3 regions of the Psychromonas sp. KJ10-2 genome follow, and region 3 is predicted to be linked to each of the others. Evidence: predicted binding sites of a transcription regulator. Region 3 holds the regulator's gene; each other region holds the start of a gene.
What was found. Region 3 encodes LexA, which represses DNA repair genes until DNA is damaged. Its sites were predicted from a motif close to TACTGTATNNNNATACAGTA; they were not measured.

Region 1: a site for LexA is predicted at 1,835-1,854, ahead of ACLKL2_RS00550 (YebG family protein). Genes of this name have one in related genera too.
Region 2: a site for LexA is predicted at 1,902-1,921, ahead of ACLKL2_RS02475 (LexA family protein). Genes of this name have one in related genera too.

Annotation. Positions count from the first base shown of each region.
Region 1 covers NZ_CP178827.1:114,061-117,346, reverse strand. Annotated here, with positions in the region: partial or broken gene thrS (threonine--tRNA ligase) at 1-299, opposite strand, end outside; gene ACLKL2_RS00555 (glycosyltransferase family 2 protein) at 506-1,354, shown strand; gene ACLKL2_RS00550 (YebG family protein) at 1,486-1,749, opposite strand; gene ACLKL2_RS00545 (paraquat-inducible protein A) at 1,974-2,534, shown strand; gene ACLKL2_RS00540 (paraquat-inducible protein A) at 2,527-3,159, shown strand; gene ACLKL2_RS00535 (PqiB family protein) at 3,149-3,286, shown strand, end outside.
Region 2 covers NZ_CP178827.1:506,138-509,423, forward strand. Annotated here, with positions in the region: gene ACLKL2_RS02465 (translocation/assembly module TamB domain-containing protein) at 1-915, shown strand, start outside; gene ACLKL2_RS02470 (hypothetical protein) at 1,342-1,527, opposite strand; gene ACLKL2_RS02475 (LexA family protein) at 1,937-2,347, shown strand; gene ACLKL2_RS02480 (Y-family DNA polymerase) at 2,347-3,286, shown strand, end outside.
Region 3 covers NZ_CP178827.1:2,215,512-2,218,797, forward strand. Annotated here, with positions in the region: gene ACLKL2_RS10580 (GNAT family N-acetyltransferase) at 1-335, shown strand, start outside; gene ACLKL2_RS10585 (SCO family protein) at 412-1,089, opposite strand; gene lexA (transcriptional repressor LexA) at 1,142-1,768, opposite strand; gene ACLKL2_RS10595 (type II secretion system protein N) at 1,895-2,644, opposite strand; gene gspM (type II secretion system protein GspM) at 2,663-3,142, opposite strand; gene gspL (type II secretion system protein GspL) at 3,142-3,286, opposite strand, start outside.

The DNA.
Region 1 (3,286 bases), 1.9 Mb from region 3:
TTATCAATGGTAGGACCGATTGCCATTTTAGCTTCAGGGTACAATTGTTTAATTGCATGACCTAATAAATGTGCACATGAGTGACGTAATATTTCTAAACCTTCATCATCTTTACTGGTGATGATAGCTACTTCAGCATCGGTTTCAATCGGATCACAAGCATCAACAAGTTGACCATTAACGCGACCAGCGATACAAGCTTTTGCTAAGCCTGGGCCGATATCTGCAGCGATTTCCATTATAGAAGTAGTGTTGTCGAATTGACGTTGATTTCCATCGGGAAGAGTAATAGTTGGCATGCTATTTTCCTCACAGTGATGCTTCCAACCAAAAAGCATATGTATTTTAGTAATTTAAAACGAGCATGCATTCTAGACAAATAGCAAACAGATTAAAAGTCTGAATTAACTTAATAATAGAAGTTTAATAGTAGAAATAGTAAATAAATTAAGACATAGCGCTAATTTAATATTTTTGGTAGTGTTTCACTTGGTATGCACTGAAGATGTTTAATGCTGAAATAATATTTTTATTAAAGGCCATGCTTATGATGAATGTTTCTGCTGTAATCCCTGCCTACAATCGCCCCGATTATTTAGAAAGTGCGATAAAAAGTGTATTAGCCCAAACCTACCCTATATCCGAAATTATTGTTGTTGATGATTGTTCAACAACGGACCTATTGCCTGTCATTTTAGCTTTTAAAGATGAACGAATTCACTATCATAAATCAACAACAAATATGGGTAATGGTTACTCTAGAAATCAAGGGACTAAAATGGCCAATGGTGACTGGATAGCTTACTTAGATGATGATGATATTTGGTATGAAAATAAAGTAGAGTTACAAATACAGTCCATTGAAAAACATAACTGTATTGCATGTTTAACTTCATTAGAACATTTAGAGACAGGAAAAATACATCAACCTGAAGTTGGTGAATTTGTTGAGGATAAACACCTTCGATTAGGTAATCTATATTGCGGCACATCAGGGCTACTTGTATCTAAGGCTGCGATACTCCCTTTACTTTTTGATGAAACATTAAAATGCGGAGTAGACTGGGATATTTATATACGGCTTAATCAAGTTGGTAAGATTTATTATCTACAGCAACCTTTATTTTATTATCGTCAAGGTACTCACAGCGGGATAATAAGCAACTTAACTAAAATGAAAATTGAGAACTACGATTCTCGATTAACCGCTATTAAGAAACATCGTCATTGGTTAGGGGAGCACAAATATAAAAAAAGATTAGCAAAACAAATTTTATATTATGCTTTTTCTAAACCTAAGCCTCAAGATTGGATTTATTACTCTATTAAAGAAGCGGAATCCCTGCTACTTTAAATGTCATATTTAAAAAGTTTTATGAGAAAATAAAAACAAAATTGGGCTTCACAAGTAAGGTCGTATAACAAGCAAATTTCATAGTTTCTAAGTTGCTACTAACCAGCTATTACATGAATAATTTTAGCGAATTATTCCTGTTCTTTTTCAATTGCTTCAGGGCTATATAACTGGCCTTTAAATAGGTTTTGTAATACATCTTTATTACTTGCGATATATAGACCTAACTCTTCCAGTTGCTGATCATCCAGTGAAACTGGACTATCACTTAGAAATAATGCAATTTGATCAGCGCTATCTAGCATCTTATCGTATGCATCGGCTTCTTTCTTACTGGTAAAGGTCATTTTTTCAACACCCTTTCTTTCTACAATGTATTTAATGATGACTGCCACGGTGGCCTCTTTTTTTATAACAATTAAAGATGGTTTATGCCCATACTAATTTAAGGTAGGTGGTGATTTTCAACACTGCATAATAACATGGGTATATATACAGTACTACTTGTGCTTTGAGAATGCAAATTTTGTCATCTTATATTTAGTTTGCTATCTTATTGGATATCTCAAATTACTGATAAGTAAGTATGAATACAATTATTTGTAGGCACTGTGACCTAGTGTCAGAACGCCCAGCTTTAACAAAGGGTTACGTTGCTAAATGTTCTCGATGCCAACATACGTTGTACAAAGCGAAAGTGGCTAATGAAAAGAAAATACTCGCCTTAGCTCTCAGCGCATTATTACTTGCAGTCCCTGCTTTTTCTTTCTCTTTAGTCTCAGTGCATTTACTTGGTGTAACAGAGCAGACTAGCTTATTACAAGGTGCACTATTATTAATCGGTTTTGCACCTATTGTCGCGCTTGTAGTGATTTTTTGTGCGGTAGTCGCCCCTGCACTGCTCGCTGCTTGTATGTGCTTCAGTAGTGCTTGTGTTGTTTTAAACAAACGCCCTCCTTTATTAAACCCAGTGCTTAAATTAACCAGCGTATTAATTCATTGGTCTATGTTAGAAGTTTACATCGTCAGTTTTATGGTGGCTCTGTTCAAACTAAGTAGTTATGCAGATATCTATTACGATAGTGGACTATTCTTTTTAGTGGCTTTATTAATCCTTAACATGAGTATGATCTGTGAATACAGCAATGCTTATTACTGGAGCTTCTTAACTAATGAATAAACCATTAAAAAGTGGATTAAGTGCAATTCAGCAAGATACACAACTATGTAAAGAGTGTGATCGCCCTTCTACTATTAGTCAGCATAAAACACACTGTCCGCATTGTGGCACTCCTATTTCAGTGAGAACAAAACACAGTATTCAAAAAACCTGGGCATTGTTATGCATTGCATTTATTTTTATCTTTCCCGCAAATATTTACCCAATAACGTTTTTAGTCAAAAATAATGAAGCTTACCCAGACACTATTTTTTCTGGCATTATGACCTTAGTCTCCACGGGCATGCCAGGTATTGCGCTTATTGTATTTGTCGCTTCAATGTTAGTACCCGTATTAAAGATCATTGCCTTAGCCGTGATCTCTTTAGCCGCGCATTTTAAATGGAAGATGAACCCTAAGAGGCAACTTCTTGCCTATACTATTGTCGATTGGATAGGACGCTGGTCAATACTCGACCTGTTTGTTATTTCTATCATGATGGCCGTATTTGATAAAGGTAACCTTTTATCTGTATACCCAGGAATTGCCGCAACCTCTTTTACCGTAGTGGTGATCACTACCTTATTCGCCGCACAAAGTTTCGATACTCGCTTAATATGGGACGCTAACCTCGATGCCAACTAATTTAAACTCCTCCACTGACTCAACTTCTCAGCCAGTGATTGCGCCTGCTAGATCCATTTCTCCAATATGGTTTTTACCATTTATCGCCGCCGTATTGGCGATTTGGATCCTATTTCAAAACATTACC
Region 2 (3,286 bases), 1.7 Mb from region 3:
CAAGATTATTCACAAATAGAGCTCTATGTTAGCCCAAATATTGATCTTATTTATGACCAAAGTATCAGTGTTGATGGCGAAATCAATATTGATAAAGGTAAGATAACCGTAAAAGCGTTACCAGAAGGTGCTGTAAGTACCTCTAGTGATGTGATTGTCGTGGATGCAGAAGAAACCACTGACAGTGCTGATTTGCCAATGAAACTAAACGTAAAAGTTTCCATGGGTGACCGTTTACGTATTCAAGCACTTGGGTTAGATTCTCTGATCAAAGGTAATTTGTTAGTGCGAAAAGAGCTTACCAAAGAACTAACTGTGAATGGTGAATTAACCTTTTCAGAAGGGAGTTACCGCGCCTTCTCACAGGAGCTAGTATTACAAAATAGCCGTGTTGTTTTTCAAGGTTTAGCAGATTCACCTTATTTAAATATCGAAGCTATTCGCGATCCTTCAGATATTGAAGATAACGTGACTGCAGGTGTACGTGTAACTGGCACACCTGATGAAATTGAATTAACGATTTTCTCAGATCCATCGATGTCGCAACAAAACGCACTATCGTATATTACTCGAGGCTACTCTATTGAAAGTGCTTCAGGTGACGATAGTACCAGTCAGCTAGCAGCGATATTAATTGACTTAGGCGCAGGGCAGACTGACGGCGTTATGAATAATATTGGTGAAAGTGTTGGTATTAAAGATCTGTCACTAGATTCTAGTGGCCAAGGTAGCGAACAATCGGTGGGATTAAAAGGTACTATCGCACCAGGTGTTGAAGTCAGTTATGGCGTAGGGGTGTTCGACTCCTTTACTATTTTTGCCATTCGTTATGAGTTATTCAAACAATTCTACATTGAAGCTTCAAGCGGATTATCTCAAGCAGTTGATGCTTATTATGAATGGGATTGGGATTAAACACATATCAACTTTAGGCTATAAGAGGAGCTTTAAAAGTGATAGCAAAGATCTGTACGTTGCTATCACTTTTATTGCTTATTTTAATAGACTAATAACCAAACAGCCTCGACAGCATAACTTATACCAATTGTATTAAATAACTGATCTAAATTTTACGCCGGAAAAATAGCTTAGTTTGAGGCGTAAGTTGATGTAAATGGTTGTTCCCTATACGAAACTTACAACGAAAAAATAAGTTGTTTTAACAAGTAAAATAGATCAGTTACTTACTATGATTGGTATTAAACCATACTCCAACTTTTTAACCCACATCTATTATTTAATGGTAATTAACACCAAGAACAAACCAACCTAATGTTTTTTCACCTAATTTCGCTTTTGATGCAGCAATAGAGTCATGCTTAATTTGTTGGGCTTTTGCGATCACATCTTCAGCGGTAAGGTTTGGTATCCTGCACGTTGATCTTTACTTAATAACCCAAGCTCAATATAAAAGCTAACTAAATATCCACCTTCATGCGGAATGGTCATTACCGCACCACACTCTTTTGATTGAATAAAGCTTTTAACACGAATATCTGGAAAGTCTGTCACTAATAATAGATACATTACACCTCAGGCTTTATTCGCAGAATCACCCTTTAATTCAATTGATAGGTTACGACGAACAGAGCTTCTGGCACCACCTGTTCCTACAATGTACTTTTCTTTCACTACTTCTGTTTTTGGCGAATCGGAAGCATCATTAAGTTCAAAAGTAGCAGTGATAGGGTGAGCATCTAAATTTTGTGTTAGGTTTTGATCTGCATCTAGTTTAACCAGGCGTCGACTATAATCTGGAGCAAGGTTAGTGACTGATTTTAATCGGTCATTGTTAGCGAATAATTAAGCCTAAATATCATTGTATAACGTGAGTGGAATGCGTGTAATAAAGCACTTTAAAACTTTTCCTCTTGTACTTCTAATAAAGTCCCCTATAATTTAACTGTTTTTTTATACAGTTAAATTATAAGTAGCTATGAAATTTATCCCTATTACAGCAAGTGCCGGTATTACCGGATTCGAAAGTCCTGCAAGTGATTACTTACAGCTCCCATTAAGCCTGGATGCTTTATTAATAGAGCATCCAAGCGCAACTTTTATTGGCAAAGCTGATGGTCATTCTATGCAGGGTGTTGGTATATACAGTGGTGATATCCTGATTGTAGATAGGCACTTGACAGCCAAAAATAATGATGTAATCGTGGCAAATTATAACGGAGAGTTCATCTGTAAACTCATTGATATTGGCGGCCGCCAACTATTATCTGCCAATCCTAGATATAAGGCTATTGCAATAAATGAAGATGATCAGTTCACCATAGAAGGGGTGGTCATTCGCTCCATTCGCTGTCATCGAGCCAGTCAATTGTTAGCGGCAACACTATAATGTTTGCCTTAGTCGATGCCAATTCATTTTATTGTAGTGCAGAACAAGTGTTTCGCCCTGAGTGGCGTGGTAAACCTATTATTGTGCTATCTAATAATGATGGTTGTATCGTTGCGGCCAATAAAGCGGCGGCAGCATTAGGGATTAAAAAGTTTCAACCCTATTTTAAAGCACGTGGCTTGTGTGAACGAACGGGCATTATTGTTTGCTCATCAAACTATGAACTATATGCTGACCTCTCACATAAAATGATGCAAGTAATAGGGCGCTTTGCACCTGAGCAACATATCTATTCCATTGATGAAGCTTTTTTAGATTTTAATGATTGCAGTCAACCAATCCCTCATTTAGCAGATCATGCACAAAAAATTCGCCGAGCTGTTTGGAAAGAAACTCGATTACCCGTTTGCGTTGGTATAGGAAAAACCCTTACCCTAGCAAAAGTTGCCAATCACGTTGCTAAAAAATGGCCTGGATTTAAAGGTGTATGTGTACTTGATGACCCTAGCTTTATACAACAAGTCTTTGATCAATTATCCCCTATTGATGTCTGGGGAATAGGCAGTAAAACCAATAAGAAACTTGCTGAACAAGGTATTAACAACGTACAGAAACTCAGGGAAACTAACTTAAAATATTTACCTAAAAGCTTATTTAATGTTGAACTACAGCGAACAATTAATGAATTAAATGGAATCTCATGCAAGTTATGGGATGGAGTGAGAGCCGATAAATTACAAATTTTTTCAACGCGTAGTGTCGGAGAACGCATTACCAATATTGAACATTTACATCAAGCTCTAGCAAAACATATCGCCATTGCAGCAGCAAAAGCCAGGCAACAGGGGTCCCTATGCGGTACATTATTAGCCTTTGCATCTAGCAGCCCCTTTGACCCGATGCCAGCAAGTTATAAAGTAATTATTCATTTTTGCCACG
Region 3 (3,286 bases):
TGAAACGTACAGATGTGTTTATTGTATTGATTTTTGATGGCGAGACACCTGCTGCTTTATTAACAGCTATTGAAGGCTTTTCTACTTTTGCTTGTAAACCACTGTTTAATATTCATGATGTAGTGGTTCATTCTGATTATAGAGGCAATGGATTAACCAAACATTTATTTGAACGAATTGAAGAGTTAGCGAAGTTTCGTGAGTGTTGTAAAATAACCTTAGAAGTATTAAGTGGTAATGAAGTAGCTTGTAAAGCTTACGAGGCACTAGGCTTTTCAGATTACCAATTAGATCCAGAGTATGGCAGCGCATTATTTTGGACAAAATCGCTATAAATCCCGACAGGTAACCATTAGCGAATGTTAATGGTTACTGGTTACTGGTTACTGGTTACTGGTTATAAAACAGTTATTAAATTGTTTTACCTTGTTGATAACTCGCTTGAATCTTTTTAATGTCTTCCACCATTAAGTCCATATCAACCTGATTAATCCCCTGCTCATTACGCACTGATTTAAAGGTAGCGTGAAACTCTCCTTCAGGATTTATCAGCACAATAGAAGCACTGTGATCAACTAAGTAATACTGCTCTTGCTCACTCTCTTCAACAATACTGTAGATTAATCCAAGTTGCGTAACAAAAGGCCATAACTGTTTATGTGTGCCTGTGACACCAATAAAATTAGGGTTAAAGTAATTCACATAATCGGCTAGTTGCTCAGCTTTATCGCGGTTGGGATCAACTGATACAAACACCACTTGGGTAGTGTTATCTGGATCATTGGGTAGCAATGGATAAACGCGATCTAGGTTAGCTAAAGTTGTTGGGCAAACATCAGGGCAAAAAGTATAACCAACAAAAAACAACGTCCATTTTCCTTTTAAAGAAGCATTTGTAAAGGCTACTTTCCCAGCTTTTTGAAAGGCAAAATCAGGTAAAACAGGGTGAGACTGATTTAAGACTAAGGCTTTATTGTCAGTGACAAAAGGTAGGCGACTACTTGTATTTAAAGCGCTTGCTTGTAACACTCCGAATAACAAACAAAACCCCATCATGATACAAGTAAATACAATAATTAAAGGTTTCATTTGTTCTCTCTTTTAACAATTTATACCACCAACTTTAAGGTGATTTTTATAGTTACATCCAATCTGCAGTTCTAATAACCCCTACAGCAATACCTTCAATATCAAAAGCTTGGTATTCTAAGTCCACTTTAATCGGGTCAAACAAGTTATTTTCTGCTTTTAAGGTCACTTGCTTTCCATCACGATAAAAACGTTTTACGGTGACATCTTCTTCAACGCGTGCAACAACTACTTGGCCATTATTGATATTTTGAGTTTTATGTACCGCTAATAGATCGCCATCCATAATACCAATATCTTTCATACTTTCACCTTGTACACGTAATAGAAAATCCGCTGTTGGGTGAAATAATGAAGGATCTACATCGTAATGGGTTTCAACATGTTCTTGTGCCAATATAGGCTCACCAGCAGCGACTTTACCAATTAATGGTAAACCTTCCACTACTACTTCATTATCTTTGTGCTCAGTCACAACACGAATACCACGAGAAGTACCCGATAAGATTTCAATCGCACCTTTACGTGCCAGTGCTTTTAAATGCTCTTCAGCAGCATTCGCACTTTTAAAACCAAGAATCTTTGCCAGTTCCACGCGCGTTGGTGGCATACCCGTCTTAGCTATTTGATCTTTAATTACATCTAAAACTTCGCCTTGGCGTTTAGTTAGCTCTTTCATTAGGATCTCCACGCATTAATAAACTGTAAACATACACAGTGTATATTCATACATGGTTAAATACCAGCTATCACGTTATTTTTATTCAACGACTAAGGTTATCTGCAAAAACACGCTTAAATCAAACTACAGTTGGCCACTAAAAGTCACTGTGGTTGCACCACTGGCATTTTTAGGACCAATCCAATTAAGAGACTTAGCTACCGAAGGCGCTAATTTATCGGTTCCCTGAATTTCTCCATTTAGCTTATAAACACCTGCCTCGCTTAAGGTAATATCTAATGCAGTTGTTAATTCATCAGACTGTTGATTAACAAAAGCGGTTATATCGCCGTCATCACAACCTAGCTCAACTGTTGGAGAATCAAGGTTTACTCTGCCTAACTGGCTATTAACAACGGCATTCTGCCACAACACATTACCTTGCAGTTGTTGACAATAAGGCTGACCTTGCACAACTTCTTTAATCACAGCAGATAAGTTACCTTCAAGTTTCACTGGTAAACGCATCGGCAATAATGTCAGCAGCTCTTTTGCAGTTAGGTCTAAGATGACATTGCTTGCTTTGGTACCCGATAGACCATAACTAACAAAACCTTTGCCAGACATAGCATCAGGGCCGTTATAAAAAGAGACATCACCAGCTAGATTTAATGTTAATAAATCCATTACACTAACGTTCCATTTAACGTTATCGAAGCTTAATTTTCGATTTACTTCTACTTCTTGTGCTTGTCCTTGCCAGATCGTGCCACTGACATTTTTTATCTTAAGGCCATTTAATGGGATCCAACCCACTACTAAAGCAGCAGGTAATTTAATAATTAAAGTCGCGAGATAAACTAAGACGACTAAAATGGCGATTTTGATTTTCATTGACTGCCTTTAATTTTATTAATAACTTAATGTTAAACGGTTAATTTTTACTAAACCTTGCACTTTGTCTTGGCTTAAATCGGCACTATTAATTTTCACTTTATGCTGATTTTGTAGGCTAGTTATCCAATCAATAAACTGGTTAAATTCAATTTGATTTATCCAGACATCCACTGTGTCGTTACGACTTTGAATACGCGTTATATTAATTTGGTTACGTTTAGCACTGCTATTGATGAGTTGTGACAATGTTTGTCTTTTACCTGTGTCTTGATTAACTCCACCAGCACTGATCACTTTATTAGCATTCACTTTCACCCATTCTAAGCTTTGTTGTGCGTTCTTAAGTTGTTGTTCGCTGGCCGCTAAGTTGTTCGCTAAGGGTTGCCACACAATAAAGTAGATAAAAGCAATAAACAGAATAACCGCAGAAATAAAGGTAAGTTGTTGCTCTCTTTGGCTAATGCTTTCCCACCAATCTTTAATTTGTTCAAACATTATTTAACCCTCACAGTCACTGTACCCGCGATACGATCTGCATTATTACCTAACGTTCCCTGCTCAAAATTATAACGAGATGGTACATTAGCAGCGAATTGCTCAAAGGCTTGGAAACTATTTGCACTGATTGTTAAGCTCAGC